DNA from 4 places in the Mycolicibacterium mucogenicum DSM 44124 genome. Region 3 is predicted to be linked to each of the others. Evidence: predicted binding sites of a transcription regulator. Region 3 holds the regulator's gene; each other region holds the start of a gene.

What was found. Region 3 encodes LexA, which represses DNA repair genes until DNA is damaged. Its sites were predicted from a motif close to CGAACANNTGTTCG; they were not measured.
Region 1: a site for LexA is predicted at 6,112-6,125, ahead of C1S78_RS10150 (HNH endonuclease signature motif containing protein). Genes of this name have one in related genera too.
Region 2: a site for LexA is predicted at 6,484-6,497, ahead of C1S78_RS21365 (error-prone DNA polymerase). Genes of this name have one in related genera too.
Region 4: a site for LexA is predicted at 1,743-1,756, ahead of C1S78_RS02030 (HNH endonuclease signature motif containing protein). Genes of this name have one in related genera too.

The regions. Positions count from the first base shown of each region.
Region 1 is NZ_CP062008.1:2,082,886-2,090,816, forward strand. It holds gene metH (methionine synthase) at 1-1,167, shown strand, start outside; gene C1S78_RS10135 (HAD family hydrolase) at 1,173-1,838, shown strand; gene C1S78_RS10140 (sugar porter family MFS transporter) at 1,917-3,371, shown strand; gene C1S78_RS10145 (hypothetical protein) at 3,558-4,562, shown strand; gene C1S78_RS10150 (HNH endonuclease signature motif containing protein) at 4,704-6,107, opposite strand; gene C1S78_RS10155 (phosphoribosyl-ATP diphosphatase) at 6,270-6,551, shown strand; gene hisG (ATP phosphoribosyltransferase) at 6,569-7,414, shown strand; gene C1S78_RS10165 (DUF4126 family protein) at 7,467-7,931, shown strand, end outside.
Region 2 is NZ_CP062008.1:4,386,028-4,393,958, forward strand. It holds gene C1S78_RS21350 (tRNA (cytidine(34)-2'-O)-methyltransferase) at 105-509, shown strand; gene C1S78_RS21355 (nitroreductase family protein) at 528-1,169, opposite strand; gene C1S78_RS21360 (succinic semialdehyde dehydrogenase) at 1,225-2,778, opposite strand; gene C1S78_RS21365 (error-prone DNA polymerase) at 3,170-6,469, opposite strand; partial or broken gene C1S78_RS21370 (IS481 family transposase) at 6,586-7,853, opposite strand.
Region 3 is NZ_CP062008.1:2,484,493-2,492,423, reverse strand. It holds gene C1S78_RS12120 (trypsin-like serine peptidase) at 1-766, opposite strand, end outside; gene C1S78_RS12115 (proteasome assembly chaperone family protein) at 958-1,899, shown strand; gene C1S78_RS12110 (alpha/beta fold hydrolase) at 1,944-2,966, shown strand; gene nrdR (transcriptional regulator NrdR) at 2,974-3,438, opposite strand; gene C1S78_RS12100 (LysM peptidoglycan-binding domain-containing protein) at 3,550-4,023, opposite strand; gene lexA (transcriptional repressor LexA) at 4,275-4,964, shown strand; gene C1S78_RS12090 (sunset domain-containing protein) at 5,031-7,244, opposite strand; gene C1S78_RS12085 (acyl-CoA dehydrogenase family protein) at 7,418-7,931, opposite strand, start outside.
Region 4 is NZ_CP062008.1:462,375-470,305, forward strand. It holds gene C1S78_RS02025 (flavin-containing monooxygenase) at 1-1,180, opposite strand, end outside; gene C1S78_RS02030 (HNH endonuclease signature motif containing protein) at 1,762-3,213, shown strand; gene C1S78_RS02035 (aminotransferase-like domain-containing protein) at 3,210-4,622, opposite strand; gene C1S78_RS02040 (pyridoxamine 5'-phosphate oxidase family protein) at 4,700-5,347, shown strand; gene dnaK (molecular chaperone DnaK) at 5,539-7,401, shown strand; gene grpE (nucleotide exchange factor GrpE) at 7,398-7,931, shown strand, end outside.

The DNA of each region.
Region 1 (7,931 bases), 400 kb from region 3:
GCCGTGAAGATCTCGCCGCGCCGCAGCGGCCCGGTGGTCTGGGTCAAGGACGCGTCGCGGTCGGTGCCGGTGGCGGCCGCGCTGCTCGACGACAAGCAGCGTCCCGCCCTGATGGAGGCCACCGAGAAGGACTACGCGGCCCTTCGCGAACGGCACTCGCAGAAGAACGAGCGGCCGATGCTGACGCTCGAGAAGGCGCGCGCCAACCGCACGCCGATCGAGTGGGACGGCTACACGCCGCCGGTGCCGGCCCAGGGCGTCGGCGTTCGGGAGTTCCTTGACTACGACCTGGCCGAGCTTCGCGAGTACATCGACTGGCAGCCGTTCTTCAACGCCTGGGAGATGAAGGGCAAGTTCCCCGACATCCTCAACAACCCGGCGTCGGGTGAGGCCGCCCGCAAGCTGTACGACGACGCCCAGGAGATGCTCGACACCCTGATCAAGGAGAAGTGGCTGCGCGCCAACGGCGTGATCGGTTTCTTCCCGGCCAACGCCGTCGGCGACGACATCGAGGTCTACACCGACGAAACCCGCACCGAGGTGCTCACCACGCTGCACAACCTGCGTCAGCAGGGCGAGCACCGCGACGGCATCCCGAACAAGTCGCTGGGTGACTTCATCGCGCCCAAAGACACGGGTCTGGCCGACTACGTCGGCGCCTTCGCGGTCACTGCCGGGCTGGGTAGCGCCGACAAGATCTCCGAATTCAAAGCGGCGCTCGACGACTACAGCGCCATCCTGCTGGAATCGGTCGCCGACCGCCTTGCCGAGGCGTTCGCCGAGCGGATGCACCAGCGCGTGCGCGAGGAGTTCTGGGGATACCGGCCCGACGAGCAGCTCGACAACGAGGCGCTCATCGGGGAGAAGTACGTCGGCATCCGCCCGGCGCCGGGCTATCCGGCCTGCCCCGAGCACACCGAGAAGACGACGCTGTTCTCCATGATGGACGTCACCGAGCGGACCGGCATCGAGCTGACCGAGTCGATGGCGATGTGGCCCGGCGCCGCCGTCAGCGGCTGGTACTTCTCGCACCCGCAGTCGCAGTATTTCGTGGTCGGCCGCTTGGCCCAGGACCAGGTCGCCGATTACGCGCGGCGCAAGGGCTGGACCTTGAAGGAAGCCGAGCGCTGGCTCGCGCCCAACCTCGGCTACAACCCGGAGGACTGAGGTAGATGTTCAAAGCTGTCCTGTTCGACATGGACGGCACGCTCGTCGACTCCGAAAAGCTGTGGGACGTCGCGATGCACGCCTTTTACGCCGAAAAGGGCGGGGTGCTGACCGACGCCGTGCGGGAGACGACGGTCGGCGGCTCGGCCGAGAACGTCATGCGGATCGTCTACGACGACCTCGGCCTGGACCCGACGCCGGAGTCCATGGCCGAGTCCGCGGACTGGTTGCACGACTACACCGGTGAGCTGTTCGAGCAGGGGCTGCCCTGGCGGCCGGGTGCGCAGGAGTTGCTGGAGACGTTGGCCGCCAGCGACATTCCGCTTGCGCTGGTGACCAACACTCGGCGGACACTGACCGAGCAGGCGCTGAAAACCATTGGTAGCCACTACTTCACGGTCACGGTCTGCGGCGACGAGGTGCCCGACGGTAAGCCGCACCCGGCGCCGTACCTGCGGGCCGCCGAACTGCTGGGGGTTGCGGCGGAGGACTGCCTGGCCATCGAGGATTCGGTGACCGGTGCGACGTCCGCCGATGCCGCGGGCTGCGTCGTGCTCGTCGTGCCCAACGATGTCGAGGTGCCCGACGGACCACGCCGCCGGCACATCGAGTCGCTGGCCGGCCTCGGGGTCTCCGACCTCCGCGACATCTACACCGAAATGTGTTCGTAGCCGCTGGTTCTGGTCCTGCGGCGCGGCCTGCTGTGCGATTGTTGACGCACCCCACGCAGCGTTGCGAAAGGACGTCCGATGTCCCATGGCCCGATCGGTGACGACACAACAGCGATCTTCGATGGCGAGGAGTTCGACTCCGGTCGCAGTGCGGTGCGCATAGCGTCGGTAGCCGCGCTCGGTGGTCTGCTGTTCGGCTATGACAGCGCCGTCATCAACGGTGCGGTGAAGTCGATCCAGTTGCACTTTGCGATCGACGACCAGTCTCTGGGGATCGCGGTGGCCTCGGCGCTGCTCGGTGCGGCCGTCGGCGCCATGACGGCCGGCCGGCTCGCCGACCGGATCGGCCGGCTCTCGGTGATGAAGCTGGCCGCGCTGCTGTTTCTGATCAGCGCGATCGGGGCCGGGCTGGCGTGGAACATCTGGGTGCTGGTTGCGTTCCGGGTCGTCGGGGGTCTCGGCGTCGGTATCGCGTCGGTGATCGCGCCGGCCTACATCGCTGAAACCTCCCCGGCGAGCATCCGTGGCCGGCTCGGGTCCCTACAGCAGCTGGCCATCGTCAGTGGCATCTTCCTGTCGTTGGCTGTGGATGCGCTGCTGGCGCATCTGGCCGGTGGCGCGAGCAACATGCTGTGGCTGGGCCAGGAGGCCTGGCGCTGGATGTTCATCCTGATGGCCATCCCCGCCGCCGTGTACGGACTGCTGGCCTTCACCATTCCCGAGTCCCCGCGTTATCTGGTTGCCACACATCGCATTCCGGAAGCGCGCAAGGTGCTCACCACGTTGCGGGGGGAGAAGAACCTCGAGATCACCATCGGTCGCATCCAGCAGACGCTCGAATCCGAAGAGAAGCCCACGTGGCGCGACATGTGCAAGCCCGGCGGCGGACCGCTGAGCCTCTACGGCATCGTCTGGGTAGGTCTGGCGCTGTCGGTGTTCCAGCAGTTCGTCGGGATCAACGTGATCTTCTACTACTCGAACGTGCTGTGGGAGGCCGTCGGATTCGACGAGAGCTCGTCGTTCCTGATCACCGTCATCACGTCGGTGGTGAACATCCTGACGACGGTCATCGCGATCATGCTGATCGACAAGATCGGCCGCAAACCGCTCTTGCTCATCGGCTCCGCCGGCATGACGCTGACGCTGGCCACCATGGCGGTCATCTTCGGCACCGCCCCACAGGTGAACGGGGTGCCGCAGCTCAGTGGCGTCGAGGGGCCCGTCGCCCTCGTCGCCGCCAACCTGTTCGTGGTCGCGTTCGGCATGTCCTGGGGACCGGTGGTGTGGGTGCTGCTGGGGGAGATGTTCCCCAACCGCATCCGGGCCGCGGCGCTGGGTCTCGCTGCGGCCGGCCAGTGGGTCGCCAACTGGGCGATCACCGTCACCTTCCCCGAACTGCGCAGCATGCTCGGCGTCGCGTACGGCTTCTACGCGCTGTGCGCGTTCCTGTCGCTGGTGTTCGTCGCCAAGTGGGTTCGCGAGACCAAAGGTGTTGCGCTGGAAGATATGCACGCCGAGTTGCTGGCGAAGTGAGGTCGTTGGGTGTGCCGGGTAGCTGATGTGGCTGACTCGGCTAATCTGACGGGCTGAATCCGGCCTCGAACCCCGTGAATCTCCACCAGATGGCTGATGCCCACGGTATTGACGTTCGAGATAATTACCGGCGGTGAGCGTTGGTGCTGCCGTGGTTCTGACGCTCCTTCGTGGAAGGGGTGCGCCATGGTCGACGCCGGTTCTCGTTGTGTGGCTCGTCTGAACGTCGTTGTCGCGGTCGCCACCGCCGCGATCGTGGTGATCGGCTTTGTGGGCGCGGCCCCTCCCGGCCGTGATTCCACGGTCAGCGTCAGCGCCGTCCGGCTAGCGGCCGCGAAGGCGTCGATGGCGGTGCAGTGGGCCGCGCTGGACCAATTCGCGGCCACCCACACCGATTTGATGGCGGCCGCAGCGCACGTGGTGGTAGGTGGTGGCTCGAATCTCAGTGCTGCGGCCGCAGCGACGCCGAGGATCGGATCCGGCACGGCGCCAACGCCTCTGGCGGGGACCGGCACGGCACCAACGTCTTTGGCAGCCACGTCAACAGCGCTACCCACCCCGCAGCCCGCTGGCGCCGTAGCCGTTATCGAGCAGGCGATCGTGTCTGCGCTGTCGACGGCGTTCCTGACGTTGGCCCAGCCGCTGGTCAGTACGCCCCAGTTGGCCGCGATCTTCGGCCCCTTCGTGTTCTTGGGCATCATCTTGTACGGCTTGGTCGTGGGTGTGCCGCTCACAATTTTCAACTCCATCGCTGCCCCGATACTCAACTTGTTGCCGTTCGCGGCGGTGCCGGCACCGGTCTTCGCGGCGCCCACGCCGACGGCAGCCGAGTCGACTGGCACCGTCGCGCCCACCGTGACCGTCTCCGACCCGGTGACGCCATCTCCCAAGGCGACCCACAAGGGGCGGGCGTTGCCGACGTCGCACACACCGAAAGGCGCGGTCGCGATTGCGGACACGACCGGTGACGACGTGGCGGGGCAGCTCAAGTCGACGGCGCGGCAGTCGGTGTCCCTCGGCCTGACGCCTGCTGCCGGCGGCCAGTCCCAGGATCGCGATGCCGGCGGCCCGGGTTCGGGATCGCAGGCGGGCAATCCCAAGGGTGCCGGCAAAGCGGGGGCTGCGCCGTCCCGTTCCTCGAAGGCGGGCCACGGTAGCCGGTCGGTTCGCGGTGACAAGGGCAACTCCTAGGCGCGGTTGGGTCTCGGCGTTGGCATTGGCATTGGCGTTGGCTTAGGCGGCTCTCGGGCGTGGCGGCTCTTTTTCGGCCCGTAGCGCCGCGGCGCGTGCGGCACTGCCGTCGCGGCATGGGATGCCGTGGCGGGTGCCCGATTAGCTTGCAGGCCTGTTTGTTTCACCGTCATCGTCTCCGCTCTCGGTCGGATACAGGGTGGGGTGGTGGTAGTGGTTGGTTCGGGGTTGGCCGACGTCGAGCAGGGGTGGTGGGGTCCAGTGGGTGCGGCCGTTCTTCATGGTGGTGGTCCAGCCTCCGGTGTCGGCGAGGCGGTTGTCGGGTCCGCAGGCCAGGGTGAGGTTGGTGATGTCGGTGGGTCCGTCATCGCGCCAGTTGGTGTTGACGTGATGGGCCTGGGAGCGGGATGCGGGGGCGGTGCAGTTGGGTTTGGTGCAGCCCAGGTCGCGGGCGAACAACGCCAACCGTTGCGCGGTGTTGGCTGTTCTGGCCGCCCGGCCCAGATACAGGGGTTGGCCGGTGTGCTCGTCGAACACCGCCAGGTAGTTGTCCGAGCCCTGGGCGGCCATCCGAACCAGATCCTTGACCGGGAGTTTCGTGCCGGTGTGCGTGAGCGCCATCCCGGCACGTTTTTCCAGCTCGGTGACAGTGCAGGTGCCGACCACCGCGACGGGGAAGCCGTTGTGCACCCCGGGGGTCCCGGTGGCCAGCATCATCCGGCCCACGAATTTGAAGGCGTCGTACTGCCGCTGCGCCAGGGTGCGGGTGTCGTTGTCGATCTGCTCCTGCGTCGGCGTCCCCGAGAAGCAGGGTTCCGGGTCGGCGGGGTTACACATGCCCGGGGCGGCGTACTTGTCGAACAACACTTGCCAGTAGGCCCGGCCTTCCGGATCCAGCTCGGCGGTGACGTCGGTACGGCCATCAGGTCGCTGCTTGCCCATGACGAACGACCGCTTCGGGTCGGGCTCATCGTCGTCGGGCTCGGGCCCGTCCTGATCGAGCCGGTACAACAAATCCGCCGCGACTTTGCGCAGGTCCTCGGGGGTTTTCACCCTCGCGTCGGCCACCAGATCTGTTTCGCACTGGGCCAGGGTGACCGGGTCGGCCGCCCACAACGGGACCTTGCCGAAAAACCAGGTGATCACCGCGACGTGCTCGGCATTGATCGCCCCCTCAGCCAGAGCGGCGGCGACCAGCTCCCACACCGGGCCCAACGCCTCCCCGGTGATGGCCGAGCGCGGACCCAGGTGATCGCAGTCCCGCACCCGGCGGCGGGCCTCCTCCCGGCTGATGCGGTGCCGCACATGCAAAACCTCAGGCCAATCCTTGGCCCCGATCTCCTTCGCCGTCGCCTGCGTCTGTGCGGCGGCCAGGATCTGATGGTCGACCACTTCGGCGGCGCATTTGGCCGTTTCGCGGCGGGACTGCAGCGCCAACAATGTCCGCACGTCCAGGCCGGTGTAGTCCAGGGACGCGAGCCGAGCGTGCGCAGCTTCGTAGGCGGCGTAGGCCTCCTCGACAGCGGCTGGATCGGTCAATCCCATGCTTCGAACATTAGTTCGAATCACCGACAAGAAACCGTCGACAGCGTGACGCTAGTTACCTTGCGTGACCAGCGGAATCAAAGTGACCAAAGTTTTTTCGAGAGCGGTTGTAGTCCCGCAGCCCGCCCCCAGGTAGCCACGTGCACGGCCCGCGCCCGCAGCGTGAAACAATTGCAGCCCGTGAAGACCTTCGATGCGCTATTCGCCGAGCTCAGTGAGCGAGCGAAGACCCGACCGGCCGGCAGCGGCACCGTCGCGGCGTTGGACGCCGGCGTGCATCATCTGGGCAAGAAGATCATCGAAGAGGCCGGCGAAGTGTGGATCGCCGCCGAGCACGAGAGCGACGACGAGCTGGCCGGCGAGATCAGCCAGCTCCTGTACTGGACGCAGGTATTGATGATCAAGCGCGGCCTGACCCTCGACGACGTCTACGGCAAGCTGTGACCGCCGCATCGAACGGCCTGCTCCGCGTTGCCGTCCCGAACAAGGGCGCGCTCAGCGAGTCCGCCGCCCACATCCTGTCCGAAGCCGGATACCGCCGCCGTACCGATCCCAAGGATCTGACGGTCGTCGACCCGGTGAACAAGGTCGAGTTCTTCTTCCTGCGCCCCAAGGACATTGCGATCTACGTGGGCTCCGGGCAGTTGGACTTCGGCATCACCGGCCGTGACCTGGCCGCTGAGTCGATGGCGCCCGTCAACGAGCGGTTGGCCCTAGGTTTCGGATCCTCGACGTTCCGGTATGCCGCACCCAAGGGACGCGACTGGACCGTCGCCGACCTGGCCGGTAAGCGCATTGCCAGCGCCTACCCGAACTTGGTGCGGAAAGACCTGGCCGACAAGGGGATTGACGCCACGGTGATCCGCCTCGACGGCGCGGTGGAAATCTCGATCCAGCTCGGTGTCGCTGACGCCATCGCGGACGTCGTCGGATCCGGCCGGACCCTGGCGCTGCACAACCTGGTGGCCTTCGGTGAATCGCTGTGCGATTCGGAAGCAGTTCTCATCGAGCGCGCCGACGTCGCGCCGGACCCGGCGCGCGACCAACTCGCGGCCCGCATCCAGGGCGTCGTGTTCGGGCAGCAGTACCTGATGCTCGACTATGACTGCCCGCGCAGCGTTTTGGAGCAGGCGACGGCCATCACGCCGGGCCTCGAATCGCCGACCATCGCGCCGCTGGCCGACGCAGACTGGGTCGCGGTGCGCGCCCTGGTGCCGCGGCGCCAGGTCAACGCCATCATGGATGAGCTGGCGGCCATCGGGGCGAAGGCGATCTTGGCGTCCGATATCCGGTTCTGTCGCTTCTGACCCGTGCCGGTGTTAGCGTCGCCGTGAGGTCCGCAATCTGACGGAGGGTCACGTGACGCAAGCGCTGGTTCTGCTGTTCGCCTTACTCATTGGTGTGGTCGCGGGCCTGCGGGCGCTGACTCCACCCGCCGTGGTGGCCTGGGGTGCCAAGCTCGGCTGGTTGCCGCTGGTGGGTACCTGGGCCGAATGGGTCGGCAACTGGATCACAGTGACGGTGCTGACGATCCTGTTGGTGGTTGAGTTGATCACCGATCAGCTGCCCAAGACGCCGGCGCGAACGGTGCCGTCGCAGTTCGGGGCCCGGTTGTTCACCGGTGCGTTCGCCGGTGCGGTCATCGGCGCCGGGTGGCACCACACGTTCATCGGTATGGGCGGCGGCATGATCGGCGCGGTCATCGGGACGCTGGCAGGCTTTCATGCGCGCCGAATCCTGGTGGCGCGCAACGGCGGACACGACCTGCCGGTCGCACTCGCCGAGGATGTCCTCGCGGTCGGTGGTGGCTTCGCGATTGCGGCC
Region 2 (7,931 bases), 1.9 Mb from region 3:
CTACTTCGGCCCCACCTAGACCCAGACAGAGAGGCGGCAGGGTGGCACTGAAGGTGCTGTTCTACTCACCCCGGATCGCGCCGAACACCGGCAATGCGATCCGAATGGTCGCAGCCACCGGCGCCGAGCTGCATCTGGTCGAGCCGCTCGGCTTCGACTTGTCCGAACCGAAGCTGCGTCGCGCCGGGTTGGACTACCACGACCTGGCGTCGGTGACGGTGCACCCCGATCTAGAGACCGCGTGGCAGGCACTCATGCCGGCGCGGGTGTTCGCCTTTACCGCGCACGCGAATTCGTCGTTCGCCGACGTGACCTACCAGGCGGACGACGTGTTGATGTTCGGGCCCGAGCCCACCGGGCTGGACGCCGAGACACTCGCCGACCCGCACATCACCCAGCAGGTGCGAATCCCGATGATCCCGGGGCGGCGGTCCTTGAACCTGTCCAACGCCGCGGCTGTCGCGGTGTACGAGGCGTGGCGTCAGCTCGGCTTCGCCGAGGGCATCTGACCGAGCTGACGCCTGAGCTCACCAGCTGTCCCAGTGCGCGAGCTGCTCGGCCGGCAGCCGCTGGGCCTTCTTGAAGTCGGTGCCCTTGGTGTAGGCGATCGGGAACAGTCCGCCCTGCGTGACCTTGTCGAACGGGATTCCCAGCAGCTCTGCAGCCTGCTTCTCCCCTTCGCCGATCAGGTGCAGCGTCGTCCACGCCGAGCCGAGACCGCGCGAGCGCAGCGCGAGCATGAAGCTCCACACCGCCGGCAGCAGCGAGCCCCAGTACGACGCCTGCATACCGGCGTCCATCCCGTCGGGCCGGCCCTCCAGGCACGGGATCATCAGGACCGGCGCCTTCTCGAAGTTCTCGTTGAGGTACTTGGCCGAGCCCATCACGGCGTCCATCTGCTGGTCGCGGATATCGCCGCGCTCGGGCTTGGGCAGGTCCAGGTACGGGGTGGCGTTGGCGCGGTAGATGTCGGCCAGTGCCTTCTTCTTGGCCTCGTCCTCGACGAAAACGAACTGCCAGCCCTGAGCGTTGGAGCCGGTCGGCGCCTGCAGCGCCAGATCCAGACACTCCATGATCACCTCGCGCGGCACGGGCTTCTCGAAGTCGAGTCGCTTGCGCACCGATCGGGTGGAGGTCAGCACTTCGTCAGCGGTGAGGTTCAGCGTCATAGCCGCACATTACCGCCGGCCCGCCGTCGCCCCGTGGCGGCGGGCCCGCATCTGCCTAGTGCCGGGGCAGCTTCGTCACGGCACGCACGATCGGCACCAGCGACTTCTGCCACAGCGACTTCGACAGGCCGAACGGCGGGTCGAGGTTGAGCACCTTCGACGTCGAAATGGTCTGGGACTCGGTGTATTTCAGCAGACCTTCAGCGCCGTGCCGGCGGCCCACACCCGAGATTCCCATGCCGCCCATGGGCGCGCCGAGGCTGCCCCAGGCCAGGGCGTAGCCCTCGTCGACGTTGACCGTGCCGGACCGCAGGCGCGACGCGATCTGCTCGCCCTCCTCGATCGAGGCGGCCCACACGCTGGCGTTGAGGCCGTACTCGGTGTCGTTGGCCTTGGCGATGGCCTCGTCGACGTCGGCGACCGGGTAGATGGACACCAGCGGACCGAAGGTCTCGTTGTTGGCGCACTCCATGTCGGGGGTGACGTCGGTGAGCACGGTCGGCTCGTAGAACAGCGGACCGATGTCCGGGCGGGCGTTGCCACCGGCAATCACCTTGGCACCCTTGACCTTTGCGTCGTCGACGTGACCGGAGACGGTCTTGAGCTGGCCCTCGGAGATCAGGCTGCCCATGTCCACGCTGAAGTCGTAGGCGGTGCCGAGCTGCATCTTGCGCACCTGGTCGCCGAACTTGCGGGTGAACTCATCGGCGATGTCCCGCTCGACGTAGATGCGCTCGATCGAGATGCACAGCTGGCCGGCGTTGGAGAAGCAGGCGCGCGTGGCGGCCTTGGCGACCTTGTCGAGGTTGGCGCCCTGGGCGACGATCATGGCGTTCTTGCCACCGAGTTCGGCAGAGAACCCGATGAGACGACGGCCGGCGTGCTCGGCGAGGTGGCTGCCGGTGGACGAGGAGCCGGTGAACATCAAGTAGTCGCAGTTGTCGGCGATCGCGGTGCCGACCACCGAGCCCGGTCCGGGAACCACGGCGTAGAGCGCGCGCGGCAGACCAGCGCGGTAGAGCAGCTCGGCGCAGGCCAAGGCGCAGTACGGGGTCTGGCTGTCCGGCTTGAGCACCACCGCGTTGCCGGCGAGCAGGGCGGGCACGGCGTCCGAGGCCGTCAGCGTCATCGGGTAGTTCCACGGCGAGATGACGCCGACGACGCCCTTCGGCTGGTAGGCGACGGTGGTCCGGTTCAGGCCCGGCAGCAGCGGCGCCACGCGGCGCGGCTTGAGCAGCTTGGCCGCGACCTTGGCGTAGTAGTCCGCGTTGGCGAACAGGTCGATGATCTCTTCCTGGGCCGCCCATCGCGCCTTGCCGGCCTCGGCCTGCAGCAGGTCCATGAGGAACTCACGGTTCTCCAGGACCAGGTCGCGGTAGCGCGCGATCACCGCAGCCCGCTCGGCAACCGGCCGCTTGACCCAATCACGCTGGGCGGCACGCGCTTTGGCGAACGCCTTCTCGGCGTCTTCGGCGGTCGCGACCGGGATGGTGGTCAGCGGCTTACCGGTGAAGACCTCGTCGATGGTGCGGGTCGGCCGGGCGTCGATGTCCTCAATGGCGGCCAGTTGACGCAGACGATCGAAAACCTGCGCTGACGGTGCGGGCATACTGGCTCTCCTGAGTCGATCCTGGATGCGCGGTAATTTTGCGGTACCGGCGGTCTCGGTAACACTACTCGACAGCACGCGGCTGCCATAGATCCAGCTTTTTACAAATCAGCCATTATGTCAATGAACTGGGCAAAATTACCCACTTCGTCTGGTCGCCGGCCAGTCATCAGGGTGATCCAGCTGCGGGTATGCCGTCGAGATACCCGGCTTCCACGTTGACCCGGCAGCCACGGCGCATTTGTTCGAGTGGGGTGGGCCCTCACGTCAGGGTCAGTGGTTCTGGGCGCGGAAATCGCGTTGACCCTGAATCCTGGGCGCAATCGTGCGAGTAGACCTCGGCGAGGACGCACACTCAACCGCGCCAACGCACCGCCCTGCCGAACCCCTCTCACTGGAAGTCCCGGGACTTGGCCGCCACCCGCAGGTCGAGCCGGCCCATCCGGTCCGCGATCACGGTGACCGCCCCGCTGGCGTTCTGCACGATGCCGCGCACCAGCAGTGCCGGTGCGGTCTGCGCCAGTTTCCGGTGCCGGGACCACACCCCCGGCGCGCACAGCACGTTGACCATGCCGGTCTCGTCCTCCAGGTTGATGAACGTGACCCCCTGCGCGGTGGCCGGGCGCTGGCGGTGCGTCACCGCGCCGGCCACCACGATGCGGGTGCCGTCGGGCACCTCCAGCAGCCGGTTCGCCGGCACCACGTCCAGCGCATCGAGATCCTCCCGCAGGAATTGGGTCGGGTAGCTGTCCGGCGAGATGCCCGTGGCCCACACATCGGCGGCCGCCAGTTCCAGTTCCGTCATGCCGGGCAGCGCCGGTATGACGCCGGCCGACCCGACGCCGGGCAAGCGGTCGGGCCGTTCCGCGGCCGCCGCCCCGGCCGCCCACAATCCCTCCCGCCTGGTGATGCCGAAACATCCCAGCGCGCCTGCGGTGGCCAGCGCCTCGGCCTGCGGTACCGACAGCTGCACCCGGCCGGTCAGGTCGAGCAGAGAAGCGAACGGCCCGTTGGCATTTCGTTCGTCGACGATGCGCTGGGCCAACTCGTCCCCGATATGCCGGACCGTCCCGAGCCCCAGCCGCACCTCGGTGCCGCGGTTCTCGCACGTCGCGTACGCCAGGCTGGCGTTCACATCGGGCCCGTGCACCAGCACCCCGTGCCGGCGGGCGTCGGCCACCAGCGACTGCGGCGAGTAGAAGCCCATGGGCTGAGCCCGCAGCAACGCCGCACAGAACACCGCAGGGTGGTGCAGCTTGAACCACGACGAGGAGAACACCAGCGACGCGAAGCTCAGCGCGTGACTCTCCGGGAAGCCGAAATTGGCGAAGGCTTCGAGCTTTTCGTAGATCCGCTCGGCCGTCGGGCCGGTGATGCCGTGCAGGTCCCGCATACCGTCGTAGAACCGTCCGCGCAGCTGGCGCATCCGTTCGGTGGAGCGTTTGGACCCCATGGCCCGCCGCAGTTGATCAGCCTCGGCCGGGGTGAACCCGGCACAGTCGACGGCCAGCTGCATGAGCTGTTCCTGGAACAGCGGCACGCCCAGGGTCCGGTCCAACGCGGGCTTCATCGACTCGTGTTCGCAGATCGCGGCCTCCAGTCCGTTGTGCCGCCGGATGTACGGATGCACCGAGCCGCCCTGGATCGGGCCGGGCCGGATCAGGGCCACCTCGACCACCAGGTCGTAGAACTTCTTGGGTTTCAGCCGTGGCAGCGTGGCCATCTGGGCCCGGGACTCCACCTGGAACACCCCCACCGAGTCGGCACGCTGCAGCATCTCGTACACCGCCGGCTCGGTCAGATCCAGCTTGGCCAGATCCACCTCGATGCCCATGTGTTCCCTGGCCAGGTCAATCATGTAGTGCAGGGCCGAGAGCATGCCCAGCCCCAGCAAGTCGAACTTCACCAAACCGATTGCGGCACAGTCGTCCTTGTCCCACTGCAGCACGCTGCGGTTCTCCATCCGCGCCCACTCCACCGGGCAGACGTCGGCGATCGGCCGGTCGCAGATCACCATGCCGCCGGAGTGAATTCCCATGTGCCGCGGCAGATTCCTGATCTGCAGCGCCAGGTCGATCACGGCCGCGGGGATGTCCTCGACGTCCGGGGAGTCGGCGAGTCCGTTCCACCGGCTGATCTGCTTGCTCCAGGCGTCCTGCTGCCCCTGCGAGAACCCCAGGGCCCGAGCCATGTCCCGCACCGCGCTGCGACCGCGGTAGGTGATGACGTTGGCCACCTGTGCCGCGTAGTCGCGGCCGTACTTCTCGTAGACGAACTGGATGACCTTCTCGCGCAGGTCCGATTCGATGTCGATGTCGATGTCCGGTGGGCCGTCGCGCGCCGGGGACAGGAACCGCTCGAACAGCAGCTCGTTGGCCACCGGGTCGACGTTCGTGATGCCCAGGGCGTAGCAGACCGCCGAGTTGGCGGCCGATCCCCTGCCCTGACACAAGATGTCACTGTTCCGGCAGAACTCGGTGATGCTGTGCACCACCAGGAAGTAGCCCGGAAACTCCAGCTGTTCAATGATTTTGAGCTCGTGCTCGATCTGCCGGTACGCCTTCTCCCGGTCCTCGTCCGGCTTCCAGCCGTAGCGGCGGGCCGCTCCCTCCGCCACCAGTTCGCGCAGCCAACTGATCTCGGTGTGCCCTTCCGGCACGTCGAACGGCGGCAATTTCGGTGCGATCAAACGTAATTCGAACGCACACTGCTCCCCCAGTTCGGCGGCGGCCGCAACCGCACCCGGATGATGGGCGAACAGCCGGGCCATCTCCGCCCCGGACCGCAGGTGCGACCCACCCAGCGGAGCCAGCCAGCCTTCGGCCTCGTCCATCGAGTTGCGAGCGCGAATGGCGCCCATCGCCATCGCCAGCTTTCCCCGCGACGGCGCGGCAAAATGCGCGGCAGTGGTGGCAACGACGTCGAGGCCGAAACGCGGCGCCAGAGCCGCCAGCGTCGCATTGCGTTCATCGTCGAGCGGATGTCCGTGGTGGGTCAGTTCGATGGTCACCCGGTCGGCGCCGAACCGGTCCACCAAATCAGCCAGCGCCTTGTCCGCCGCTTCCGCACCACCTGACGACAAGGCCTGGCGCACATGGCCTTTACGGCAGCCGGTCAGGATCTGCCAGTGTCCGCCGGCGGCTTCGGTGAGGGTGTCCAGGTCATAACTCAGCACGCCCTTCTCACCGCCGGCCAGATGCGCCCGGGCCAGTTCCCGGGACAGCCGCCGATACCCCTCGGGCCCGCGGGCCAGGACCAGCAGATGCGGGCCGGGCGGGTCGGGCAACTCGGTGCGCGGAGTGTTGCTGAGCGACAGTTCGGCGCCGAACACCGTCGCCATGTCGAGTTCTTTGGCGGCCTCGGCGAAACGCACGACGCCGTAGAGCCCGTCGTGGTCGGTCAGTGCGATGGCCCGCAGATCCAGCCGGACGGCCTCCTCCACCAGTTCCTCCGGAGTGCTGGCACCGTCGAGGAAGCTGTACGCCGAATGGGCGTGCAGCTCGGCGTACGGCACCGAACCGCCCGCCCGCGCCGGGCGGTTCACCGGCTGATAGTCACCGCGCTTACGCGACCACGCCGGACTGTCACCGCCGTCGGCCGGCGACTCCGGAGAAGCGCCGGCCACCCGAGGTTTACCCTCGAGCACCCGCTGCATCTCCGCCCAGCTCGGCGGCCCGTTGTGCCAACCCACCCCATCAGGATATTCGAAACTTTGTTCGAACGCCAGGAGTGCCGGGTCTGCGGGAATGTGATGTATCGGGACATCGGTGACAGTTCTGCATCAGCACATCGGTGACAGTTGGTGTATCAGGACATCGGTAACGTTTCCTCTGGTTTGGGGTGTGAGCCGCGGGGCTTTCCGTTGCCGACGTAGGTCACTCCTGGTGCGGCCCGGGTGTGCTCGATGAGGATCTCGCCGTCGAGGTCGGCGACGATGATTTTGTCGCCGTCGGTAGCGACCAAGACCTCTTGGAGGCCGTATCGGCCCCGACTTTGTAGATGACCCCGGCGAGCATGAATGTGCCGGCGGTGGTCAGCGTGCGGATGCTGGTGCTGGCCGGTAGCGCTGGTACGGGCTGAAGCTGCTTGATTGTGGCCGCGATGAGCAACGGCGCGTCGGGCTGCGGGCGGGGCGGGGCGGCCTTGGCGGTCGCTTCCCACGCGGTCTGCGGGGTGACGCGGCCGGGGAGACCTTGGTGGGGTCGTTCGGTGTTGTAGATGTGGTCGAATTTGTCGACCTGGGCTTGTAGTTCGGCGAGGCTCTCGGCGAGGGGCTGTTGGTCGAGGTAGCGGAACAGGGTTTGGTGGAATCGTTCGTTTTTGCCCTGGGTGGTCGGCTTGTAGGGCTTGCCGGTGATCGCTTCGGTTCCCAGCGCCGCAACGTGTTTGACGAGTTTGCCGACCAATCCACGGCGCGAAAGGTTCAGCGCCGCCCCGTTGTCAGTGAGTAGTCGTTGGGGTACCCCGTGAGCGGCCACGGCCTTGTCGAAGACGGCGATCGCGGCTTCGGCGGTCTCGCTCCGGGCAACGTGCGAGGCCACGGCATAGCGGGAGTGATCATCAATGAGCTGGAAGATCACGCACGTACGTCCACCGACCAGGACGTACTCGGTGGCATCGAGTTGCCAGCAGGCGTTGGGGGCGGGATAGACGAACCGTCGCCACGCCGAGCGGGGTTTCTTCTTCGGCTCCTTACGGGCCACTCCAGCTTGGCGGAAGACGCGGGCCAGGGCTGCTGTGGAGGGGACCTGGTCCAGGCCCATCGCGCGCATCTTGTCGTGCACACTGATCGGCCCGCAGTCCAAACCGGAGGATTCCAGAGCCTTACGCACCGCGATGGCCTGCTCCTTGACCTCATCACCAAGTGTCGACGGACTCGACTTCGGTCGCCGGGTCCTCGGTTCAAGCACCGCAGCCTGACCATCTGTCACGGCCCGTTTACGTAACGCGTAGAACGACTTTCGAGAAATTCCATGCTCGACGCAGAACGTCGAGACCGCCCCACGAGGCGCGTCATCGGGCCACTGCGCGATCGCCAGACGGACACGAGGATCGATGGGTTCATTGACAGCCACCGCCCGAGCCTGGTGGCAGAAGTGTCACCACCAAGACCACCGGAACTGTCACCGATGTCCTGATGCAGAACTGTCACC
Region 3 (7,931 bases):
GCACATCGAAGGGCGACGAGTACGACAGGTCGTTGCCGCTGCAGCCACCGCCCTGCAAGCCGCCGACCACTCCCCTGACCTCGGCCGCAGACACCCACGGCGAGCCGCTGGTGCCGTCCACCAATCCCGGGCAGCGCAGCGCCGGGAACCCGCGGTCGGGGCGTGACGTCGGCCCGCTACAGCTGACCTGGCCCCCGCCGTCGCCCAGCGGGTATCCCGTCACCGTGATCGGAACATCCGGGCCCGGCGCGGTGCCGAGCACGAAGCCGCCGCCGGCGCGATGTTCCAGCGTCTCGGTCGTGGCCGCGCCGCCGTGGCTCACCCGGGCGATCGCGAAGTCGGCGGCCGGGTCCTGGCCACGCACCCAGCGCGGATCCAGGTACACCGCGTCGATGTGCCAGAAGTCGCCGGGGACACCGCCGCGGTAACCGGGCGCGAATGTCGCGTCGAACGACGCATCCAGGCAGTGTGCGGCCGTGATGATCAGATTCCCGGCGAGCGAATCGAGCACCGCGCCACTGCAGGTGTGCACCGAATCGCTGCCCAGGAACACCGCTCCGACGCGCGGATCGGGACGGGGCCCCGGGACCGCTGCCGCACCCGCGGCGACCGTGCCGGCGTCCCCACCACGGGGATCGGCTTTGATCGTGGGCGGGCTGCACGCAGTGGCCAGCAGCGCGACGCACGCGCTCACGGCCAATCGGGTGCCCAGCATCTGTCCGATCTTGCCCGATACCAACTGCACGAGCAGCACCTGGTGCACCATGCGTACTGCGGCCCGACACCGGGAACAACACAAGAATGCGCGACACTTGTAAGAGACACATCCGGCGAGGTGTGGCACGCAGGACGGCAAGGAGTGTGAAGGTGAGCGAGCACGACGGGAACGCGCCCGACGCGAGCGGCCAGCGGCCCGACGACAGCCCGGGCCAGCAGTATCAGCCCGAGCAGAGCGGCATGTACGAGCTGGAGTTCCCCGCGCCCCAGCTGTCGGCCGCCGACGGCCGCGGACCGGTGATGGTGCACGCCCTCGAAGGCTTCTCCGATGCCGGCCACGCCATCCGCCTGGCCGCCGAGCACCTGAAAAACACGCTGGACACCGAACTGGTCGCGTCGTTCGCCATCGACGAACTGCTCGATTACCGGTCGCGCCGGCCGCTGATGACGTTCACGACCGATCACTTCACCAAGTACGACGATCCCGAGCTGAACCTGTACGCGCTGCACGACACCGCCGGGACGCCGTTCCTGCTGCTGGCCGGCATGGAGCCGGACCTGCGCTGGGAACGTTTCATCACCGCGGTGCGGCTGCTCTCCGAGCGGCTCGGGGTCCGGCAGGTCATCGGGCTGGGTGCCATCCCGATGGCGGTCCCGCACACCCGCCCCGTCACCATGACCGCACACGCCGGCAACAAGGAACTGATCGCCGATCACACGCCGTGGGTGGGCGAGGTGCAGGTTCCGGCCAGTGTGTCGAACCTGTTGGAGTACAGGCTGATTCAGCACGGCCACGAAGCCCTGGGCTTCACCGTGCACGTGCCGCACTACCTGGCGCAGACCGCGTATCCGCCCGCCGCGGAGGCGTTGCTGGGTGAGGTCTCCCGGATCGCGTCGCTGCAGATTCCGCTGCACGAGCTGTCCGAGGCGGGCGCCGAGGTGTACACCAAGATCAGCGAGCAGGTGGAGGCCAGCGCCGAAGTCGCTCAAGTGGTCAGTGCACTGGAACAACAGTACGATTCGTTCGTCGCTGCTCAGGAAAATCGGTCGTTGCTGGCACGTGACGAGGAACTACCCAGCGGCGACGAGCTCGGCGCACAGTTCGAGCAGTTCCTCGCCGAACAGTCCGGCGATGGGTTCTCCGATCCCCAGGCCGGCGACGACGGCACTGTCGGCGACTGACCACGCGGTCGGCTTGGCCGACACGATGGGAAGGAGCTGGGACGATGTCCGACGGGAAGCCCAACCTGCACTCGGTGCGTGACGTGACGCCGCGGCTGGAGTACCGCACCATCCACGGCTACCGGCGAGCCTTCCGGATAGCAGGTTCCGGGCCGGCGATCCTGCTGATCCACGGCATCGGCGACAACTCCACCACGTGGGAAACCGTGCAGACGCGCCTCGCCCAGCGATTCACCGTCATCGCTCCGGACCTGCTCGGCCACGGCCAGTCCGACAAGCCGCGCGCCGACTACTCGGTGGCGGCGTACGCCAACGGCATGCGGGACCTGCTCAGCGTGCTGGACATCGAACGCGTGACGGTCGTCGGCCATTCGCTGGGCGGCGGCGTGGCCATGCAGTTCGCCTACCAGTTCCCGCAATTGGTCGAGCGCCTGGTGCTGGTCGGCGCCGGTGGCGTCACCCGCGACGTGAACATCGCGCTGCGGCTCGCGGCGCTGCCGTTGGGCACCGAAGCGCTGGCACTGTTGCGAATCCCGTTGGTACTCCCGGCGCTTCAGTTCGCCGGGCGTCTCGGTGGCGCGCTCCTCGGGTCGACCGGTCTGGGACACGACCTGCCGAACATGCTGCGGATCCTCAACGACCTGCCCGAGCCCAAGGCCTCGTCTGCCTTCGCGCGGACCCTGCGTGCCGTTGTCGACTGGCGCGGCCAGGTGGTGACGATGCTGGACCGATGTTATTTGACCGAAGCCATTCCGGTGCAATTGGTTTGGGGCACCCAGGATGCCGTCATCCCGGCCGCGCATGGCGAACTGGCCCACGCCGCGATGCCGGGTTCCCGGCTCGAGTTCTTCGACAACTCAGGACATTTTCCATTTCACGACGATCCCGATCGGTTCGTGAAACTCATCGAGGACTTCATCGACACGACCGCGCCGTCGGTCTACGACCGTGACGCGCTGCGCGGCCTTCTTCAGGCCGGCGTCACAACAAAGACGATGGACGCCTCGGTCGATATGAAAGCCGCGGTGTTCGACGCGATGGAGACCGACGAACGCAGCGCGACCTAGCGGCCGTTCAGCCCGACGACGTGACGCCGCGGTGCGCGCGCAGCGCCTCGATTTCGCGTTCGAAGTCCTCAGCGGACGAGAATGAGCGGTACACCGAGGCGAACCGCAGATAGGCGACCTCATCGAGGTCACGCAGAGGACCGAGGATCGCCAACCCGACCTCATGGCTGGGCACTTCGGGAGATCCGGTGGCCCGCACCGCATCTTCGACCTTCTGTGCCAACAGGTTCAGGGCATCGTCGTCGACCTGCCGCCCCTGGCAGGCGCGCCGTACGCCCTTGATCACCTTGTCCCGGCTGAACGGTTCGGTGACGCCGCTACGTTTGACCACCGCAACGACTGCGGTCTCCACCGTGGTGAACCGGCGGCCGCATTCCGGGCATGACCGGCGACGCCGAATCGCCTGCCCTTCATCAGCTTCTCGTGAATCGACCACACGCGAGTTCGGATGCCGGCAGAACGGACAGTGCATCACCGCTCCTTCGCCGCACCGACAATCGACCGTTTCGAACGGTCTCGAGCCTACCCGTGCCGCTCGGACGCGGCCGGGCGCCGTGCCGATCGAGGTGCGCACGGGCCGTCCTCAGCCGACCGGCGCGATCAGCGTCTGCCCGGCATTCAGGGCCACCGACGGCAGCTTGTTCAGTTCCTTGATGCGGTCGACGACGGCGCTGACCGGCGCATCGGGCGCCACCCGCCGGGCGACCTGCTGGATCGACTCCCCGGTCTGCACCCGGACCACCGCGAGCTGCGCGGGCACCGATGCTGCCGAAGACGTCGGCTGGACAGCTTCACCGAACTGCGCGACCAGACCCAGCCACACCGTGATCCCGGCCGCGACGAGGGCCAGCAGCACCGTGGTCAACGGCGTGATCGGGTTGCGGCGGTGCGAGGCGCGGGAGGTCAGGACACCGGTGCCCCGGTGGCGGAAGGCCGCGCCCGCGGGACGAGAGCCGGCCGGCCGCAGCCGGGCCTGGCGGTGCCGATTCACATCTGAACGCCGAGGCACGGTGCGGACGACGACGTCGGTCGGGTATTCGCGGGTGATGACGGTCATGTCGGTTCCTCTCAGGAGTTCGTACATAGGTTCGATCGCTCTTATGTTCGACTATATCGCCCAAATGTTCGAACGGTAGAACATGTGATCGAACTGTTGCGAACGATACGACCACCCACCGACAAGTTCCGTTCCCCGACTCCGCGACCCCTTTCGCGACGTCACAACCGGATCCACCCCGCGACACGCCGAGCCGCCCGATCTCGAACACATGTTTGATGAATCGTGCGCACTGGGCTAGATTCGTCTCCATGAGCGACAGCACCGACACAACGGACGCCCAGCCAGGCGGACGGTCCAGCAGCCTCACCGAGCGCCAGCGGACCATCCTCGACGTCATCCGCACCTCGGTCACCACGCGCGGTTATCCGCCCAGCATCCGGGAGATCGGCGACGCCGTCGGGCTCACCTCGACCTCGTCGGTGGCCCACCAGCTGCGCACGCTGGAGAAGAAGGGCTATCTGCGCCGCGACCCGAACCGCCCGCGCGCCGTGGACGTGCGCGGCGCGGACGACTCGACCGGCGCCACCATCACCACCGACGTCGCCGGTTCGGACGCACTGCCCGAACCGACCTTCGTCCCGGTGCTCGGCCGGATCGCCGCCGGTGGCCCGATCCTGGCCGAAGAAGCCGTCGAAGACGTCTTCCCGCTCCCCCGCGAACTCGTGGGCGAGGGCTCGCTGTTCCTGCTGAAGGTGGTCGGCGAGTCGATGATCGACGCCGCGATCTGCGACGGCGACTGGGTCGTCGTGCGGCAGCAGAACGTGGCCGACAACGGGGACATCGTCGCGGCGATGATCGACGGTGAGGCCACGGTGAAGACCTTCAAGCGCACGAAGGGCCAGGTGTGGCTGATGCCGCACAACCCGGCGTTCGATCCGATCCCGGGCAACGACGCGGTCGTGCTCGGCAAGGTCGTGACCGTCATCCGCAAGATCTGACGCCCGCCGGACCTACAGATGAGCCCCGCTGCAGTCGCTCGCAGCGGGGCTCAGTCGTGACTCACGTCAGCCGCGGATGAACCCGTTGGTGACCGCGAATTCCTCACTGGCAAACCAGATTTGGACGGGCGCTTCGTCATATCCGGGGGACCCCGGCACCCAGTACAAACCCGACTCCGTATTGGCCTTGATGCCGTAGCCCTCGGGCGGCTCCGCACCCGTGGCAACGCGGAACGACATCTGCGCGGTCTCGGGCTCCTCGGCCCCCAGCGCGTGGTGCCTGCCGCTGGCCGGGCCGGCCACCACGGCCTCCTCGGCCGGCGTCGCGATCGCCGGCGGCTCGTCCACCGGCGCTTCCACGGGCGCTTCGGCAGCCGGTTCCGCTGCCGGCACGTCCTCCGCCTCGGCCTCGGCGATCTGCTCCTGCGGCTCGGGCGCACCCTCGTCAGCCGCCCGCTCGCCGGCGTCCCGGGGCCGCAGGCCCGCGAAGCCCGCCAACCCGGCCGCCGTCAGGCCCGCTGCCGCACCACCGCGACGCAGGGCCTCGGGAAGCTGCACCGACTTAGTCGGCTCGTCGCCTTCCGGCTCCGACTCGGTGGGCTCACTGGGCTCGGCTGCGTCCACCGGCTGGGCCTCGGCTTCGGCCTGTGCCTCGAACTCGGCGTCGGCCGGCTCATCCGCGGCCGGCTCATCCGCGGCCGGCTCGTCCACGGGCTGCCCGGCCGTGAAATCGGGGTACACCGTCGGCGCTGTGTCGATGACGTCCGGGTTGCTCTGGAACTCGGGTCCCCCGTGCGGGCCGTCGAAATGTTGGTCCTCGGCCGGGTACTCGTCGCCGTACTCGCTGTCGGCGCCGCCGTCCGCATACTGCGGATCGCCGTACTCCCCGTCGCCGAACTCGTGGTCGTCGTAGTCGTACGCGTCCTGGTCGTCGACGGCGTCCTGGCCGGCACTCCGCCGGCGTCGCAGCAGCGCTGCGATCACGATGCCGACCACCACCAGCAACAGCGGGATGATCGCCAGCAGCCACCACCAGTGGAACTGGTACCACTTGCCGGACTCGTCGGCCTGCGAGGTCACGCCACCCGGCAGATCGACGCTGGGCACCTGCAGGCCGCCCAACTGCGACGCCAGCTCGGCCGGCTCGGTGCTGAACGCCCGGGTGGACTTGTTCCACGAGATCGACCCGCCGCTGAACTTCTGGCTGACGACGTCGCCGTTGACCGTCTGGTCGGCGGTCGGTGCGCCGAGCTTGCCGGTGGCGCCGCCGAGCTTGTCCCACGCCGCGTTCATCGCGCCGCGGACGACGAACGCGCCGTGCTCGGGCGTCCAGAAGATCGCCGGGTTGTCGGCGGCGGCAAAGGTGGCGATCCGGCTCTTCGGCGCAATGCCGCCGTCGGTCTCGTTGCTCGCGGGGAATCCGAGATCGCCCTGCGGTCCGCCGGCTGCGCGGTACTTGGCCAGCACGTCGCCGGTGATCGCGTGCGCACCGGTCGCCGGCGAATAGAAGATGGTGCCGCCGGCGAAGTTCTGCGCCACGCCGTCGCCGACCTTGTACTGAGCGCCCTGCTCGTCCCCGAGGGTGCCCTGCGGGCCGCCGGCCGCGCGGCGCGCCGCGGCGATGGCCGTCGTCGCGTCGCCCGGCACGTCCACCCCGGTCAGCTGGCCGGCCAGGTCGGCCGGCGTGGTGGTGAAGGTCTTGGTCTTGGCGTTCCAGCTCACCTCACCGCCGGTGAAGGGCTGGGTGACGACGTCACCTTTCCAGGACTCGTCGGCCGTGGGCACACCGAGGGTGCCCGCCGAACCGCCGAGCTTGTCCCAGGCCGCGTTGATGGCACCGCGGACCACCCAGGCGCCGTTGTCGGGCGTCCAGAAGATCACCGGCTTGTCGGCGGCGCTGAACGTGCTGTTCCGGCTGTCGGTGGCCTTGCCGGCACCCTCGTCGATGGTCGGGAAGCCGAGATCGCTGTCCGCGGCGCCGCCCAGCGCCTGATATTTGTCGAGAATCGCGCCGTAGATGAGGTGGGCGCCGGTGCTCTCGCTGAAATAGATCTTGCCGCCCGCGAAGTTCTGCGCAAAGCCCGCGCCGACCTGGTAGACGTCACCGTCCTTGGCGCCCAGCTCACCTGTGTCACCGCCCGCGGCATCCCACGTGTGGGATATCGCCGCGTCGGCGTCGCTTTCCGGTGTCGCGTATGCCGTCGGAGCCATGAGCAATGCCACCGCGACAGAAAGGGCCCAGACACCAGCCCATCCGCCGCGGGTTCGCAGCCCGGTCATCGAATTCCTCCCGCGGTCGGCAAAACTCCGGATACAAATTCCGTCAGACAAACTCTCTTGATTGAGAGATTCTGTCAACTTTGCTTCAGTTCATGCCCATCGTGCGGGATATCGGGCAGTGACGCACCAGTGTGTCGCGGTTCGATATGCAAATAAATTCGCGCGGCAATTAGTTAAACGCCCAATCCGCGGCCGATGATCTCCTTCATGATCTCGGTGGTTCCGCCGTAGATGGTCTGGATCCGCGAGTCCAGGAATGCCCGGGCAATGGGATATTCGCGCATATACCCGTAGCCACCGTGCAGCTGCAGACACCGGTCGACCAGACGGACCTGCGCCTCTGTCGAATACCATTTGGCCATCGCCGCCTGGTCGATTGTCAGCTTTCGATCGAGATGCAGGCGAATGAACTCGTCGACCATGATTCGCACCGCGGTGGCCTCCGTCGCCAGTTCCGCCAACACGAATCGGCTGTTCTGGAAGCTGCCGATCGGCTTGCCGAACGCTTTACGCTCCTTGGCGTATTGCAATGTCGATTCCAGAACGGCCTCCATCGCGGCGGCTGCCATCACGGCGATGGAAATGCGCTCCTGGGGCAGGTTCTGCATCAGATACACGAATCCCATGCCCTCGACCCCGAGCAGGTTCTCGGCCGGAACTCTGACGTCGGTGAACGACAATTCCGCG
Region 4 (7,931 bases), 2.0 Mb from region 3:
ATGTCCAGGCGATGTTGGTGTAGCCGACGGCGAACGCGAAATTGGGCACGCCGGACAGCATCATGGCCTTGTAGACCGTGAGGTCGGGGAGATGCAGCAGGTGTCCGTCGACGCTCAGCTCGATCTTGCCGAAGGGGACCATGTTCAGTCCGGTCGCCGAGATGATGATGTCGGCAGCGAGCTCCTGCCCGGACTGCAGCAGGATGCCGTGCTTGGTGAACCGCTCGATATGGTCGGTGACAATCGAGGCTTTGCCCGTCGACACCATCTTGAACAGATCGCCGTCGGGCACCATGGCCAGGCGCTGCTGCCACGGGTTGTACTTGGGGGTGAAGTGCGTGTCGACGTCGAAATTCTTGGGCAGCTGTCGAGCCACGTTGGCGATCAACAACTTTCGCATCAGCTTCGGGTAGCGCATACACATCTTGAACATTCCGCGGTTCAGGGAGATGTTCTTGCGCCGGACGATCTTGTACGCCCGTTCGTGGCCGAGGACCTTGTTGAGGACGTTGGCTATCGGGTCGGACGCCGGTATCGAGAACACGTAACTAGGGGACCGCTGCAGCATGGTGACGTGTGCGGCCTTGTCTGCCATGTTCGGGATCAGCGTGACGGCCGTGGCGCCGCTACCGATGACGACGACGTTCTTGCCCGTGTAGTCCAGATCCTTCGGCCACAGTTGGGGGTGGATCACCGGGCCGTCGAAGTCCTCGCGGCCGGGGAAGTCGGGGATGTACGGGTTCTCGTAGTCGTAGTAGCCGGTGCCCAGGAACAGGAAGCGTGAGGTGAACGTTTCGGCGTGCCCGTCGTGGGTGGTCGTGACGGTCCAAAGTCCTTGCCGGGAGTCGAAATTCGCAGATTCCACGTGGTAGCCGAACCGGATGTGGCGGGCCAGGTCGTTCTCCTCGACCGTCTGCTGCAGGTAATCCAGGATGATGTGCCCGTCGGCGATGGACTTGCGGTGCGTCCACGGCTTGAAGCCGAAGCCGAAGGTCGGCATGTCCGAGTCGGACCTGATGCCCGGGTATTGGTGCAGGCTCCAGGTGCCGCCGATCGCGTCTCGGCCCTCCAGCACCACGAACGATGTGCCCGGGCGAAAAGTCTTGAGGTGATACGCCATTCCGATGCCGGAAATCCCGGCGCCGATGACCAGGACGTCGATGGGAGCGGTGGTTGTCATGGGCACTCCTTTGCCGGTCCGGCGGGTGTACCTGACTCTAATTCCGTGCCGCGTCGTCCATGCCGGGTTTCGCAGGCCCGGCGATGCAGCCTCGACGCTTAGGTGGGCTGGGTAAATCGCGGGCGGTTTGTTGGTCCTACCTCTTCCCATCGTGTCGGTGCCGGCGGATCGTCGACGCTTAGGTGGCCTAGCTGTCCTTTGACGCTCCTGCGGCCCCGGTCGCTTCGCCCGAAGTTCTCTGGACGGGTCTGGGACCCTCGGCGGTAGGTCGGCTCCGCAATCGTTCCGGCCCATCCCAAAGGGCTCCGGCTCCGGCCTGTCGATCCCCGACGGTTAGGTCGGCTAATCGGTCCTGCCGTCCGGCGCGGCGCCTTGGCAGGTTGCCGGTGGCTTGGCTTGCCTCTTGGCGTCCCGCGTTCGCGGACCGAGTTGGCTAGTTGTCCTAACCGTCGACGATCCGTGCACCTGGTGTGCGGCACCAATCCTGCTGTGGCGCTTCTGTTTAGGTGCTCTAACCGTCGACGATGAGGCGATGTCAGCAGTCGCTGATCTTGTCGGTGGGCGCATCTATATTCGAACGTATGAGCGAATCAAATAGTGATCCCCACGCCGCGGCCGCGGCGGTCGACGCGATCACCCTGGCCACCCGCCAGGAGAACGCCGCCGGGGCCCGCCGCCTGGCCGCGATCGGCGACCTGTGGGAGCTGCGCGCTCCCGACGACGACATCGAAAAACGGTACTGGGCGATCGACGGCTTTTCTGGCCTGGTCGTGGAGGTCGCCGCCGCGCTGGGGGTGTCCCGCAAACGGGCACAGGCCCAGGTGGAGCGGGCAGTGATGCTGCGCACCCGCCTACCCAAAGTCGCAGCCGTCTACGCCAAAGGGCTGATCGATGCGGTGATGGTCGCGATGATCGTCGCGCGCACCGACCTGATCATCGACGACGACGTCGCCCAACAGGTCGACGCCGACCTCGCCGCCAAAATCGTGGCCTGGGGTCGATTGTCGAAACCGAAAATGGAACAACGCATCGACGCGATCATCGCCGCCTCCGACCAGGCCGGGGTGCACCCGCCCAAACCCCCGTCCCAAGCCCGGTACCTCGACATCCGCGCCTGCGGCCCCGGCGCCGCCAGTGTCTGCGGAACGCTGGATGCCGCGACCGCCGCCGTGCTCGACGCGGCCCTGGACGACCTCGCAAAAAGTGTGTGCCGCAATGATCCGCGCAGCCATGATCAGCGGCGGGCCGCGGCCATCGATGCCCTGGCCCGCGGTGGCCGGTTGCGCTGCGAGTGCGGACAGGAGGACTGCCCCGCCACCGCGGCCGAGCTACCGGCGGCGACCGTCGGCCCCCGCGCCGTCATCCACGTCATCGCCGCACCGGAGGCAGTGAACGGGCAGGCCCCCGGGTTCCTGCCCGGCTACGGGCAGATCCCCGCCGAACAGGTCGAACGACTCGCCGACGGCGCGATGATCCGGCAGGTCGTCATCGCACCGGATGCGGCCGAACCCCGGTACCGGCCCTCGGCCAAACTGGCCGAGTTCGTGCGCTGCCGGGACCTGACCTGCCGATTCCCCGACTGTGACCGGTCCGCCGAGGCCTGCGACATCGACCACACGACCGCCTATCCTGCGGGGCCGACGCACCCGTCGAACCTCAAATGCCTGTGCCGGTTCCACCACCTGCTCAAAACCTTCCACCCTTGGCGGGATCAGCAGTTCCCCGACGGGACCGTCGTGTGGACCGCCCCCACCGGGCACACCTACATCACCAAACCCGAAGGCGCTCACTGGTACCCACAACTCGCCCAACCCACCGGCACACCCGAGATCGGCGAGGAGCCGCCACGCAGCCCCGCGCGCGGTCACTGCATGCCCAAACGCAAACGCACCCGCGCCCAAGAACGCCAACAACTCGTCAACCAAGCCCGCACGGCCAACGAAGAACGCATCGCCGACGAACAATCGCGCCGCATCGAACACGAAAAGATCCGGGCAGCAGAAGAAGGCTGGAATGAACCCGCACCGTTCTAGGTGGCGATCGCCGTGGCAGTGCAATCGGCGAAGCGCCTGGCGGTCGAGCGGTCGATCTGCGCGAAATTGACTGCGATGCCGTTTATCTCGGAGTCGGACCGCCGAGGGAAGGTCGACAGTGGCGTGACGATGAGACCGTCGGCCTCAAGCGATGCGGCGACGTCGCGGTCGCGGTGATCGGCGGGCAGCAGGATGGCGACGTGCAGTCCGGCTTGGACGCCGAGCACGTCGAGATCGGGACAGCGTGCCTCGAGTTCCGTGATGAGAATGTCTCGGCGGCAACGGTATTCGCGGCCGGCCCGGGCCAGGTGTCGTTGCAGTTCCCCGGCGGTGATCAGTTCGGTGAGGGCGATGCGCGTGATGGTCGAGACCGCGATGCGGTGGTCGCGAAGGTAAGTCTGGACCGCGTCACGCAGGGGCAGTGGTGGCACCAACCAGGCGGCGCCCAGGCTCGGTGCGAGCATCTTGGACGCAGTGCCGACGTAGGCCACGTGTTCCCCGGCGCCGGGAATCGACCGGATGGCGGGAAGTGGCGCAACGCCGTAGCGGAACTCGCCGTCGTAGTCGTCTTCGATGACGATCGACCCGGTGCGCTTGGCCCACGCAACGAGCGCGGCCCGCCGATTCACCGAGAGTCGGTGCCCGAGCGGGTATTGGTGAGCCGGTGTCGTGTAGACGATGCCGGCCTCGTCGCCGAGTCTGTCGACGCACAGCCCGTCATGGTCGACGGGAACGAAAACCAGATCCAGGCCGGCGCGGCGGAATTCGTGAGCCGCGGCGGGGTAGCAGGGCGATTCGAGGTAGCAGCGGGTGAGACCACTCACGGCCGCCAGCGTCTGAAAAGCCGCCGTCGATCCGGGAATGTCGAAAACCGTGTCGGTGTCGATGCCCCGATTGGTGCGCAGGTGGCGGGACATGGCGGCAGTGAAGGCATCGTCGGTGTCCTGCCAGGGCGAGAGCGTCGTCGGTGGGGACGACGCCGCGGCCCGCCACACACGCGTCCAGGCCCGCATGTCGATGAGTCCGGTGTCCGGGGTGCCCGGGCGCAGATCGACAGCATCGGTGTGGTGCACCGCGGTATGTGCTGCCGGCGCGACGTTGGTCTTCTCGAGGCGGGGCGCGCGGCTGGACAGTCCGGCGCGGGCGGCCGCAGTGGCGCCGACGGTTGTCCGGGTTCCGGCGCCGGGGACGCCTTCGAGAAATCCGGCCGCGACCAATTCGTCGTAGGCTGCGGCGACCATCGTCCGCGAGGCCCCGAGCTCATGCGCGAGTGCGCGGGTTGACGGCAGCCAGTCGCCGTCGCCGACCTGCCCGGCGGCGATCAATGCCACCAGTTGGCTCGCGATCGCCCGGGCGCTGAGGTCGGTGGTATCGAGAGGCAGATGTACCGCCCGGGTGTGCCGCGCCACCCCGCCAGAATACTGGCCTGCCAGAAATAGTATTTCTGGCTATTCAGATAAGGCCGCAATCATGGTGATCTGGGCTCATGGAAAAGGTCACCCGTAAGTATGGTCGTCAGTCCACGGCACGCGCCGCGCTGGAGGAGTTCCTCGATGAGCAGTGGTGGGGCGTGCTCAGCATCGGCGACGTGGCCCGTCCGAACGGCAAGGTCCGGCCGCTGGCGGTGCCGACGCTGTACGTCCGTCACGGCGACCGGATTCTCATCCACGGTTCGACCGGCGCGGGCGCGCTCGGTACGAAGGGGGCGGGCGCGCAGGTCGCCTTCTGCGTGACGGCCATGGACGCACTTGTGGTGGCGCACAGCACTTTTGACTCGTCGGTGCATTACCGCTCCGCCGTGCTGTACGGCGAGGTGGAACCCGCGCGCCGTGAGGATCGGGAAGCCCTGCTCGAGCGCTTCAGCGAGCTGCTGATCCCCGGCCGTACCGCCGAGGTGCGCGCGATGCTGCCGAAGGAGATCGCGGCGACCAACGTCATCTCCCTGCCGATCGTCGACGGCGACTGGGTGTACAAGGTCAACGGCGGCCCGGTCGCGGAACCCGAGGAGGAAACCGACGCCTGGGCGGGCATCGTGCCGTTCTCCGTCACCTATGGGGAGCCGCAGCGGGCGGAGTGGTCGACGGCCGAACTGCCGGACTCGGTGCGGGCGATGGTTACTGCAGCGCCGGTCTGACCTGCGTCGATAGGCCCGGATAGACATTTTTGGGGAATCGGGAATAGATCGCCAACTGTCCAGGTTGGACTCACCGACAACAAGTTGAGTGCAACAGACTCAAGTTCGGCTTGACAGACGGCATCGTCCGGTAGCAAGCTTGAGCGCAGTTCGCTCAGATCACCCATCAATGTCTATCAGGAGGCATCACTATGGCTCGTGCGGTCGGTATCGACCTCGGGACCACCAACTCTTGCGTCGCGGTGCTGGAGGGCGGCGACCCCGTCGTCGTTGCAAACTCAGAGGGCTCCCGGACCACCCCGTCGGTCGTCGCGTTCGCGCGTAACGGCGAGGTGCTGGTCGGCCAGCCCGCCAAGAACCAGGCAGTGACCAACGTCGACCGGACCATCCGTTCGGTGAAGCGGCACATCGGTACTGACTGGACCATCGACATCGACGGCAAGCAGTACACCTCGCAGGAGATCAGCGCGCGCACGCTGCAGAAGCTGAAGCGCGACGCGGAGGCGTACCTCGGTGAGGACATCACCGACGCCGTGATCACCGTCCCGGCCTACTTCAACGACGCTCAGCGTCAGGCCACCAAGGAAGCCGGCCAGATCGCCGGTCTCAACGTGCTCCGCATCGTCAACGAGCCGACCGCGGCCGCCCTGGCCTACGGCCTGGACAAGGGCGAGAAGGAACAGACCATCCTGGTCTTCGACCTCGGTGGTGGCACCTTCGACGTCTCGCTGCTGGAAATCGGCGAGGGCGTCGTCGAGGTCAAGGCGACTTCCGGTGACAACCACCTCGGTGGTGACGACTGGGACGAGCGCATCGTGCAGTGGCTGGTCGACAAGTTCAAGGGCACCAGCGGCATCGACCTGACCAAGGACAAGATGGCGATGCAGCGTCTGCGCGAGGCTGCGGAGAAGGCCAAGATCGAACTGAGCTCGAGCCAGAGCACCTCGATCAACCTGCCGTACATCACCGTCGACGCCGACAAGAACCCGCTGTTCCTCGACGAGCAGCTGACCCGTGCCGAGTTCCAGCGCATCACGCAGGACCTGCTCGACCGCACCCGTCAGCCGTTCCAGTCCGTGATCAAGGACGCCGGTATCTCGGTCTCCGACATCGACCACGTGGTCCTCGTCGGTGGCTCGACCCGTATGCCCGCCGTCACCGAACTGGTCAAGGAACTGACCGGTGGCAAGGAGCCCAACAAGGGTGTCAACCCGGACGAGGTCGTGGCCGTCGGTGCCGCGCTGCAGGCCGGTGTGCTCAAGGGTGAGGTGAAAGACGTTCTGCTGCTTGACGTCACCCCGCTGTCCCTCGGTATCGAGACCAAGGGTGGCGTGATGACCAAGCTGATCGAGCGCAACACCACGATCCCGACCAAGCGGTCCGAGACCTTCACCACGGCCGACGACAACCAGCCGTCCGTGCAGATTCAGGTCTTCCAGGGCGAGCGCGAGATCGCTGCGCACAACAAGCTGCTCGGCAGCTTCGAGCTGACCGGCATCCCGCCGGCCCCGCGTGGCGTGCCGCAGATCGAGGTCACCTTCGACATCGACGTCAACGGCATCGTGCACGTGACCGCCAAGGACAAGGGCACGGGCAAGGAGAACACGATCAAGATCCAGGAAGGCTCCGGCCTGTCCCAGGAGGAGATCGACCGGATGATCAAGGACGCCGAGGCGCACGCCGAAGAGGACAAGAAGCGTCGCGAAGAGGCCGACGTCCGCAACCAGGCCGAGTCGCTCGTCTACCAGACGGAGAAGTTCGTCAAGGACCAGCGTGAAGCCGAGGGCGGCTCGAAGGTCCCCGAGGAGACCCTGACCAAGGTCGACGGCGCCATCGCCGAGGCCAAGACCGCGCTCGCCGGCACCGACATCGCCGCCATCAAGACGGCCATGGAGAAGCTGGGCGTCGAGAGCCAGGCCCTGGGCCAGGCGATCTACGAGGCCACTCAGGCCGAGCAGGCCGCCGGCGCGGGTGCGGGTGCTCCGGGTGGCGCCGCCGCAGATGACAACGTCGTGGACGCCGAGGTTGTCGAGGACGATCAGGAGAACAAGTGAGCCAGGACGATTCGCACGAGCCGGTGACCATCACCGACAAGCGGCGCATCGATCCGGAAACCGGCGAACCACGTGAGGGCGCTCCGGCGTCGGCCCCTGAGGGGTCGGCGCCGGAGGCCCCGGCCGCCGGCGAAGCCCTGGACGAAGCCGCTGAGCTCAAGTCGACGCTGCAACGGGTCAAGGCTGAGTACGACAACTACCGCAAGCGCGCGATCCGTCAGGAACAGGCCGCCGCCGAGCGGGCCAAAGCGCTTGTCGCACAGCACCTGTTGCCGGTCCTCGACGATCTCGACCGGGCTCGCGCCCACGGGGATCTCGAGGCCGGGCCGCTGAAGTCGGTGGCGGACAAGCTTTCTGCCGCGCTGGGCAACATCGGTCTCAGCGCATTCGGTGCCGAGGGTGACGAGTTCGATCCGTCGCTTCACGAGGCGGTGCAGCACGAGGGCGACGGCTCAAATCCGGTGCTCGGCACTGTGATGCGCCAGGGCTACAAACTCGGCGAGCAGGTGCTGCGGCACGCGCTGGTCGGG